DNA from 3 places in the Rhizorhabdus argentea genome. Region 1 is predicted to be linked to each of the others. Evidence: predicted binding sites of a transcription regulator. Region 1 holds the regulator's gene; each other region holds the start of a gene.

Region 1 (3,278 bases):
GCGCTGCTTCTCTGGATCGCTCATCGGGTCGGCGACGCGCCGGGTGCGGTGGCGATGTTGCCGAGCATGGCGTGGGGCGCCTTCGCCCTGATGGTGGCGGGCGGGCTGTGGATCGCGCTGTGGCGGACGAAGATGCGGCGATGGGGAGCGGTGCCGCTGGCGATCGGCGCGGCTTGGGCGCTGCAGTCGCCCGAGCCGGACCTGCTGGTGACGGGGGACGGCCGGCATGTTGCCGTGGTGCTGGACGACGGGCGGGTCGCGTTGCTGCGGGATCGTGCCGGCGACTATATCCGCGACGTGCTCAGCGAGGCGGCGGGCGTCGATGGCGAGCCTGTGCCGATCGACGCCCTTCAGACGGCGCGCTGTTCCGCCGACCTGTGCGAGGCGCAGCTCCGGCGCGGCGGCCGCCGTTGGATGGTGCTCGCGACCCGCAGCCCCTATCTCGTCGACATAGCCCGGATGAACCGCGCCTGCGCGCGCGCGGACATCGTCATCAGCGACCGGCGGATGCCGCGTTCGTGCCGGCCGCGCTGGATCCGGATCGACCGGCCGCTGCTGGCGCGGACCGGCGGGCTGTCGATCGATCTCGAACGCGGCCGGATCGACAGCGTGGCGGCCGATGTCGGCCGCCATCCGTGGTCGACTTTCCGGCTATAGGGCTCAGGCCGTCAGGATCAGGCTTTCGCGCTGGCGACCAGGGTTGGCCACACGCCCGACTGTACCGAGTTCATGATGCTCTCCAGCATGTCCATGTCGCCGCGCTCGGTGCGGAAGGCGATATAGGCCCCATAATCGGCTTCGCTATCCCATTCCTCGAACAGGAACATCTTTGTGCCCTGGCGGAGCACCTGGAGGCTGCGGAAGCCTTTAAACTTGGCGGTGTCCCCGATCATGGTCTTAAAGCTATTGGCGAAGGCGTCGATCGCCTCAGGCTTCACATCTAATTCCATGGTGATGAAGACCCCGTCGGACATATTATCTCTCCTGCGCCGCTGATGCGCCGCCGGAATGCCGCACGACATGCGGCGGGTCAACGGGTGGGCGAACGATGCGTGTGACAAAATGCGCGGGCGCAGACGACAGGAAGGCAGTGGGAAAGCTCACTACGCCCGCCGTCATTCGCGCTTTCGCGAGAAAGACGGGCTCAGGAAGGAGGCGAGCGCTTCAATAGCGGCGCAGCAGACCTGCGAGCTTGCCCTGCACCTGCACCTGGTCGGGCTTATAGCGCTGGGGATCATAGGCGCGATTGGCTGGATCGAGCCGAATCATCGCGCCTTCGCGGCGGAAATATTTGAGGGTGGCCTCGCTGTCGGCGATCAGCGCGACGATGATGTCGCCGTCGCGCGCCGTCTCGGCTTTCCGGATCAGCGCATAATCGCCGTCGAGAATGCCGGCCTCGACCATGGAATCGCCGGATACCTCGAGTGCATAATGTTCACCCGGGCCGAGCAGCGCGGCTGGCACCGACAAGGTGCTTTGGCCTTCGAGCGCCTCGATCGGCAAGCCGGCGGCGATGCGGCCGTGCAGCGGGATTTCGAGGACATTCTCGTTCGCTGCCTGCGGCACGATCGGCGGCGCCTTCGACGGCGCGGCCGGCGCCTTCGCGATCATGTCGGGCATGCGCAGTACTTCGAGCGCGCGCGCCCGGTTCGGCAGACGGCGGATGAAATTGCGCTCCTCCAGCGCGCTGATCAGGCGATGGACGCCCGACTTGGACTTGAGGTCCAGCGCATCCTTCATCTCCTCGAACGAGGGCGACACGCCGGTCTCGACCAGCCGATCATGGATGAATAGGAGAAGTTCATGTTGCTTGCGCGTCAGCATGGCGATTGCCCTCGTCTAGAACGGACGGAGAACATTTAGGCAACCGGGACGACTCTGTCAAGCGATCGGAATGATGTCGATATCGGCGCCCGGCGCCAGTGCCGGAGACTGGGGCGGCCGCACGATCAGCACCTCCGCTTCGACTAGCGCGGCGAGGCCGGCGCTGTCCTGGCCGATGAGCGGAACCGCCCGCCCTTCGCTCCATCGGCCGCGCAGATATTCGGCCCGGTTGCCGGTCGCCGGGAGCGCTGCGCCGAGCCTGGTGAGCACCGGCGTGGATATGGGGCTGCGCGCGCCGAGCAGATGCGCCACCAGCGGCTTCAGGAACAGCATGGCAGTGACGAAGGCCGAGACCGGATTGCCGGGTAGTCCCAGCACGATCGCCTCGCCGAGCGTGCCGATCATCACCGGCTTGCCGGGCTTGAGCGCGACCTTCCAGAAATCGATGCGGGCGCCGGCCTTCTGCAGGGCGGGCAGGACGAGATCATGATCGCCGACCGACGCGCCGCCGGTGGTGACGATGATATTGGCCTGGCCGGCGAGCGCGGAGAAGGCCGCAGCGATTGCGTCGAGATCGTCGCGGACGATGCCGTGATCGGTGACGATGGAGGTCGGCCCCGCCAGCATCGCCGCGAGCATCGGCCCATTGGAGGCGGGCAACAGCGCGCCGCTGGTGGGCACGCCCGGCCGCACCAGTTCGTTGCCCGTCGAGACAATGGAGATGCGCGGCCGGCGGCGGACCGCGAGCGCGCCATGGCCGCCGCTGACAGCAAGCGCGATCGCCGCTGCGCCGATTGCCGTGCCCGCGGCGATCAAAATATCGCCCTGCGTGAAATCGCTGCCGGCGCGGCGGATATGCGCGCCGGGCCCGCGCGGTCCTTCGCCGGCCATGGTCAGCCGGTCGCCGTCGCGCGCCGCTTCTTCCTGTACCAGGATCGCATCGGCGCCCGCTGGCACTGGCGCCCCGGTGAAGATCCGCGCCGCCTCGCCCGCTGCGAGCGCCCGGCCAAGGCCGCCGCCCGCGGCACTTTCGCCGACGACGGTCCAGGGGCCGGGCCGCTCGTCGAAGCGGATCGCATAGCCGTCCATCGCCGACAGATCGAGCGCGGGCTGAGTGCGGCCGGCGACGACATCGGCGGCGGCATGGCGCCCGTTGGCCTGCGCCAGCGGCACCGTTTCGATCGGCAGTGGCGGCCTGAGCGCGATCATCCGCGCTTGAGCCTCGGCGACCGGAATAAGCGCCATTACGCCGCCCAGTCGCCAGACTTGCCGCCGGTCTTCGACAACAGCCGGACGCCTTCGATCCGCATGCCCCGATCGAGCGCCTTGGCCATGTCGTACACAGTGAGCAGCGCCACCGAGACCGCGGTCATCGCCTCCATCTCGATGCCGGTGGTGTAGGTGGTGACCACCGCGGCGGTGGCGCGGATGCCATCGGCTTCGATTTCCAGGTC
Region 2 (3,278 bases), on a different contig from region 1:
CGCCGGCTGAGCTCCCTTTCGACATAGTCGATGTGGAGCATCGCCATCCTGGTGACGGTTCGTTTCGCAACCCATCCGAATGGTCCCATCTTGTCGATCACCAGGCGGAGCAGCAGCGACGGCATCAGCGAGCCCTCGGCATAGTCGAGAAAATATCGCCAGCGCAGAGCGCCGTCTTCATCCTCGGGCGGACCGAAGCGCCCGCCGGCCAGCGCAACGAGATATTCGAGGATCGTCGCAGTCTCGGCGACGATGCGGCCGCCATGTTCGATCATCGGCGACTTGCCGAGTGGGTGGATCTTCCTGAGTATCAGTGGGGCGAGCATCGTCCTCGGGTCGCGCGGATAGCGGCGAACCTCATAGGGGAGGCCCAGCTCTTCGAGCAGCCAGAGCACACGCTGCGAGCGCGAGTTTTCAAGATGATGGACGATGATCGTCATGGCCGGTGCTCCATGGAGAAACCCGTCGGCTGCATCGGCCCTTTCGCCCGTGATGCGCAAGCATCAACATCGCAAAGCCGTCTTCCCAATCGTTACTCGCGGGAATGACGATCGAGGGACGGAACGATAGTAGCGTATCCCGTCAGTGCGGCTCGTTCACATAGACGGCCAGCTCGACACCCGAAGGTTCGAGGAAGTGAAAGCGGCGGCCGCCGGGAAAAGCGAAGATCGGCCGCACCACCACGCCACCGGCCGCCTCCACCGCGATCTGGGCGGCTTCGAGATCGTCGACCTCGATCACCGCCAGCGGAGCCCTGCTCGCCTCGGCGGCGTCGCCGTTGAGGGCGATGTCACAGCCCTGTCCCATCGTTGCGGCATAATCCGGGCCGAAGGCGGTCAGTGACCACCCGAATGCCTGTTCGAAAAAGGCTTTGCTGCCGGCGGTATTCCCGACCGGCAGCTCGATATAGTTCAGACGCGCCGCCATAATCGGCCCTTTCCGCTATCGCGTCAGATCAGATGTCGTCGTCTTCAGCTGGACCCGCCATCAACGCATCGCCCACCGTTTCGGTGTTGCCGCGGATTGCCGATTCGAGCTTTGCGGCCAGTTCCGGGTTCTCGCGCAGATAGGTCTTGGCATTCTCACGGCCCTGACCGATGCGAACCGAGTCGTAGCTGAACCAGGCCCCTGATTTCTCGACCAGCCCTGCCTTCACGCCCAGATCGATCAGTTCGCCTACCTTCGACACACCCTCGCCATACATGATGTCGAACTCGACCTGCTTGAATGGCGGCGCGACCTTATTCTTGACGACCTTGACCCGCGTCGCGTTGCCGACGACCTCGTCCCGATCCTTGATCGCGCCGGTGCGACGGATATCGAGCCGAACCGAGGCGTAGAATTTGAGCGCATTGCCGCCGGTCGTCGTCTCCGGCGAACCATACATCACCCCGATCTTCATGCGGATCTGGTTGATGAAGATGACAAGGCATTTCGACCGGCTGATCGAGCCGGTGATCTTGCGTAGCGCCTGGCTCATCAGCCGCGCCTGCAGGCCGACATGGCTGTCACCCATCTCACCCTCGATCTCGGCCCTCGGCACCAGCGCCGCGACCGAGTCGATCACCAGCACGTCGATTGCATTGGAGCGGACCAGCGTGTCCGCGATCTCGAGCGCCTGCTCGCCAGTATCCGGCTGCGACACGATCAGCTCGTCGATGTTGACGCCCAGCTTCTTGGCATAAACGGGGTCAAGCGCATGCTCGGCATCGATGAATGCTGCGGTGCCGCCGCCCTTCTGCGCCTCGGCGATCGCGTGCAGCGCCAGCGTCGTCTTGCCGGAGCTTTCCGGACCGAAGATCTCGACGACTCGACCACGCGGCAAGCCGCCGATGCCGAGGGCGATGTCCAGCCCCAGCGAGCCCGAGGAAATCGCCTCGACCTGCATCGCCTCTCGCGATCCCAGCTTCATCGCCGAGCCCTTGCCGAAGGCGCGGTCGATCTGCGCCAAGGCGGCTTCAAGGGCCTTCTGTCTATCCATATTCGCCGCGTCCTTTTCGGATCCAATGAGCTTCAACTGAGCCGCCATGGGTAAACTCCCTCGTAGATCGCGTGAGCGAAAGCTTCAAACACGATCTTCGTACATGGAATGTTCTCCAAGAACAAGAGGTAAACATTCATGATTTGTTCGCGGGATCGACCTAGCTGACCACCTCGGTTCGCGCATGATCTGCCAGCGCCTCGCGCGCCGCCTGCCCGATCTGCTGGACCGAGAAGGGTTTCGGCAGGAAGCCGATATTGTCGAGGTCGATCGACTTGCGCAGCTGCTCCTCGGCATAGCCCGACATGAAGATGATCGGCAGGTCCGGCCGCTTCTCCCGGGCCGCGCGCGCCATGGTCGGCCCATCCATCGTCGGCATCACCACATCGGAGATCACCAGGTCGATCGGTTCTTCGGCGGTCTCGATTATCTCGAGCCCCTCCTCGCCATTGGTGGCCGTCAGGATCTTGTAGCCCTGGCGCGCCAGCGCGCGCTCCGCCACTGCGCGCACCATCGCCTCGTCCTCGACGAGCAGGATGGTGCCGGTGCCCCATAATTCGGTGCTGACTTCCTTCGCCTTGACCAGCGGCGCCACCGCCGAAGCCGGCGCCTCGTGTACCGGCAGATAGATGACGAAGCTGGTGCCCTTCCCCAACTCGCTCTCGGCGAATATGAAACCGCCGGTCTGCTTGACGATACCATACACGGTCGACAGCCCCAGGCCCGTGCCCTTGCCGACTTCCTTGGTCGTGAAGAAGGGTTCGAAGATCTTGGTAATGATCTCCGGCGCGATGCCGCTGCCAGTGTCGGTCACCTTCATCGCGGTATATTCGGTGACCGGCATGATCTCCATGCCAAGCCGCCGTACGTCGGCCTGCGACATCGCATAGGTCTGGATCGTCAGCGTGCCGCCATCGGACATGGCATCGCGTGCGTTGACCGCGAGGTTGACGATCACCTGTTCGAGCTGGCCCGGGTCGGCACGCACCGTGCCGAGATTGCGGCCATGGCTGACCTCCAGCTTGACGGTTTCGCCCAGCAGCCGCTTCAACAGGTTCGAAATTTCGGAGATCACGTCCGGTATCTGAAGTATCTGCGGCCGCAGCGTCTGCTGGCGCGAGAAGGCGAGCAGCTGGCGGGTCAGTGCCGCGGCGCGGTTCGAATTATGCTTGATTTGCTGGATATCGTCATAATCGCTGTCGCCCGGGATGTGACGCATCGTCATCAGGTCGCAATGGCCGATGATCGCGGTCAGGATGTTGTTGAAATCATGGGCGACGCCGCCGGCTAGCTGGCC
Region 3 (3,278 bases), on a different contig from region 1:
TGTCGCTGACCAGGGTCTTGGTCTTGAGATACTTGTTCGCACCTTCCAGCCGTGACGCGGTGTTCATCGAGTCGCCAAGTGCGGTGTACTGGATACGGCCTTCGCCGCCGAAATTGCCGACGATCGCTTCTCCGCGATGGACACCGACTCGCGTGACGCCGATCGGCGGTACGCCTTCAGGCGCATCGCGGCGGAACTGCTCGCCCGCCTCATACATCGCAATCGCGCATTTAACGGCCCGGTCGGCGTCGTCTGGCCGGCTGATCGGCGCGCCCCAGAAGGCGACGATCGCATCGCCGACGAACTTGTCGATCGTTCCGCCATATTCCAGGACTGTCTCCGACAGCACGTCGAGATACCGGTTGAGCAGGAAGGCGACCATTTCCGGCTCGATCTGGTGGCTGAGCTTGGTGAAGCCCTCGAGATCGCTGAACAGGGCGAAAATCTCGCGCTTCTCGCCATGGAGCTGGAGCCGTTCGGGATTTTTCATGATGTCGGCGGCGATGTCGCGCGGCAGATATTTGCCGAGCGCCGACGCCGCGAAGTTGCGCTGCTCCGAGCCTATGCCGCGGGCCGCCGTGCCCACCGCGGAATAGGCGAAGACCCAGCCGATCAGCCAGCCGAACACCGGCAACCCCTGGGTGTCGACATTGTTGAACTGCCATATGAACGGCACCGCAACCACGCCCGCCGCCTGGATGAGCAGCACCAGGCTCAGCTTCCAGATCTTCATGTTGGAGACTGCGGTCAGCGCGCCCAGCATCACCACGCCAATCGCGATCAGCCAGATGCCCCACGCCGGGATCTTGTTCGGCGTGATATTGTCGAGCATCTGCGCCAGCAGTGTGGCGTGAATTTCCAGGCCTATCGTCGTCTCGCCCTTCTGGATGCGCGAGGCGGGAGTGATGAACTGGTCGACATCGGGAATGTCGCCGCCGATCATGATGTAGCGGCCCTGGATCTGCGGCTTGAAAGCCTCGAGCAGATCGGGATTGGCGATCACCTCGATCGGGAACTTGTCGAACACCGGCCGATCCTCGAACTTCGGCAATCGGTAGCGGATCGATCCGGTATAGTCGCGGAAGCGTTCGAAGCCGCCGGTCAGCGAATTGGCCATCAGCGGCGGCAGTTCGCGGGGCTGGTTCGGCCAGCTGCGCATCACTCCGTCATCATCGGCGAGCAGGCGGATGCTGGTTGGGTGGACGTTGCCGGGCTTCGTCTGCTTCAGGAAGTCGCGCAGGAAGGTTTCCTGATCGAGCGTCATGAAGGTCTTGTTGGTCGCGTTCGATGCGAAGCCCAGATAGGTGGGCGTTTTCATCGTCCTGAAGGCGTCGATCAGCACCTGGTCCTCGGGCGTCGGTTGATCGACGAGAATATCGATGCCGATCGCCTTGGGCTCCATCTTGTCGAGTGCGAGCAGGCCCTTGGCGAGCATGGAGCGGTCGAGCGGCGAACGACGTCCGGTCAGGCGGAGCGTGTCTTCGGTGAAGGTCACCATCGCGATGCGCGGGTCGGTTTCGACGCGCGGCGACGCGAGCAGCAGGCGAACGTCGAACAGCGCGCGTTCGGCGTCCTTGGCCAATATCATGTTCCAGCTATAGCGCGCGAACGCCAGGCCAAGGATCAGGAAGATGGCGGTGACGACGAGGCGGGTCGTGCCAATCTGCTTGAGCAGCTTGCGCAGCGCCGGCCAAAACCTGTGCCAGCGCGCCGCCATTGACGCACCCCCGACGCTGTCCGGCATCCCCATCCCCCTGACGCAACCCCGGCTCGATATTAGAGGCTGCGCCGGATATGGGAAGCGCCGAGTTGCGCTTGCATTCGCAGCTGAGGCACGGCACGGTTCGCTATCTGTTCCAGGGATTTACTCGATGTCATCGATAGCTGCGCTCGCACTTCCACTCTGTCTGCTCCTGGGGCTCGCGCTGGGATGGTTGGCGCGCGGGCGGATGCAGGCCGGCGGCACCGCCGAAGCCGCAGACCTGCGCAGGATGCTCGAAACGGCGCGCGATGCGCTCAACCGCTCCGAAAACGAGCGATCCGGGCTCGTCGCCGAGCGGCAGGCGCGGACCGAGGCATTCGAGGCGCAGTTGCGTGCACTCCAGGAGGCGAAGGAGCAACTGTCGGCCCAGTTTGCCGAAGTCGGCGGAAAACTGCTCGATGCGGCCCAGCGCCAGTTCCTCGAACGCGCCGACCAGCGCTTCCATCAGGCCGGCGAGAAGAGCGAAGCTCAGCTCAAGGCGTTGCTGACGCCGGTCGAATCGACGCTCAAGCGCTATGAGGAGGGATTGCAGCGGGTCGAGAAGGATCGCGTCGACAGCTATGCAGGCCTGCGCGAGGCGGTCGATCAGGTCCGGGTCGGGCAGGGGCAGGTCCGCGACGAGGCCGCCAAGCTGGTCAACGCGCTGCGCGCCAGCCCCAAGGCGCGTGGACGCTGGGGCGAGCAGTCGCTGCGCAACGTGCTCGAACAGGCCGGGCTTTCGCCTTATGCCGACTTCGCGACCGAGGTTTCGGTGGACACCGAGGACGGGCGGTTGCGGCCGGACGTGGTTGTGCGCCTGCCGGGCGGGCGCAAGCTGATCATCGACGCGAAATGCTCGTTCAACGCCTATATGGATGCCAGCGAACAGGTCGACGAGGCGCTTCGCCTGACCTTCCTGAAGGCGCATGCGGCGGCCTTGCGGACGCACGCGACCCAGCTTGGCCAGAAAAGCTATTGGGACCGCTTCGGCGACGCCGCCGATTATGTCGTCATGTATATCCCGGGCGAGCATTTCCTGTCGGCGGCGATGGAGCAGGATGCCGAACTGTGGGACTGGGCGCATGAACGCCGCGTGCTGATCGCGACGCCGATCAACCTGGTCGCGCTGGCTCGAACCGTGGCGAGCGTCTGGCGGCAGGAGAAGATGGCCGACGAAGCCCGGCAGATCGGCCAGCTCGGCAAGGAGATGTTCGAGCGGCTATCGGTCGCGGCGACCCACCTTAAGCGCGTCGGCGGCGGCCTCAACAGCGCTGTCGAGAACTACAACAAATTCGTGTCGAGCTTCGAGGGACGCGTGCTGGTAACCGGCCGCAAGTTCCGCGACCTCAACATCGAGACCGGCGGCAAGGAGATCGACGAGTTGCCCGCGGTCGAAACGCGTGCGAGCGAGCCGGTGGTGGAGATGTTGGTCGCGCCGGAAGCGGCGGGGAAGAGCCTGGCGATTTAAGGATTTGTTTGATCCGTCACCCCGGCGGAGGCCGGGGTCTCGGTCGTCAGGGACGGAGTTGACGTCGCG

Evidence for each region. Region 1 encodes LexA, which represses DNA repair genes until DNA is damaged. Its sites were predicted from a motif close to GTTCCNCNCTTGTTCT; they were not measured.
Region 2: the regulator LexA is predicted to act here: its motif matches at 2,100-2,115, upstream of recA (recombinase RecA).
Region 3: the regulator LexA is predicted to act here: its motif matches at 1,843-1,858, upstream of AAC645_RS01280 (DNA recombination protein RmuC).

What each region holds. Positions count from the first base shown of each region.
Region 1 covers NZ_JBANFK010000004.1:246,260-249,537, forward strand. Annotated here, with positions in the region: gene AAC645_RS05715 (ComEC/Rec2 family competence protein) at 1-657, shown strand, start outside; gene AAC645_RS05720 (antibiotic biosynthesis monooxygenase family protein) at 675-974, opposite strand; gene lexA (transcriptional repressor LexA) at 1,165-1,824, opposite strand; gene AAC645_RS05730 (molybdopterin molybdotransferase MoeA) at 1,882-3,069, opposite strand; gene moaC (cyclic pyranopterin monophosphate synthase MoaC) at 3,069-3,278, opposite strand, start outside.
Region 2 covers NZ_JBANFK010000022.1:4,978-8,255, forward strand. Annotated here, with positions in the region: gene AAC645_RS16640 (glutathione S-transferase family protein) at 1-440, opposite strand, end outside; gene AAC645_RS16645 (VOC family protein) at 583-927, opposite strand; gene recA (recombinase RecA) at 956-2,029, opposite strand; gene AAC645_RS16655 (hybrid sensor histidine kinase/response regulator) at 2,142-3,278, opposite strand, start outside.
Region 3 covers NZ_JBANFK010000001.1:260,703-263,980, forward strand. Annotated here, with positions in the region: gene AAC645_RS01275 (adenylate/guanylate cyclase domain-containing protein) at 1-1,744, opposite strand, end outside; gene AAC645_RS01280 (DNA recombination protein RmuC) at 1,872-3,209, shown strand.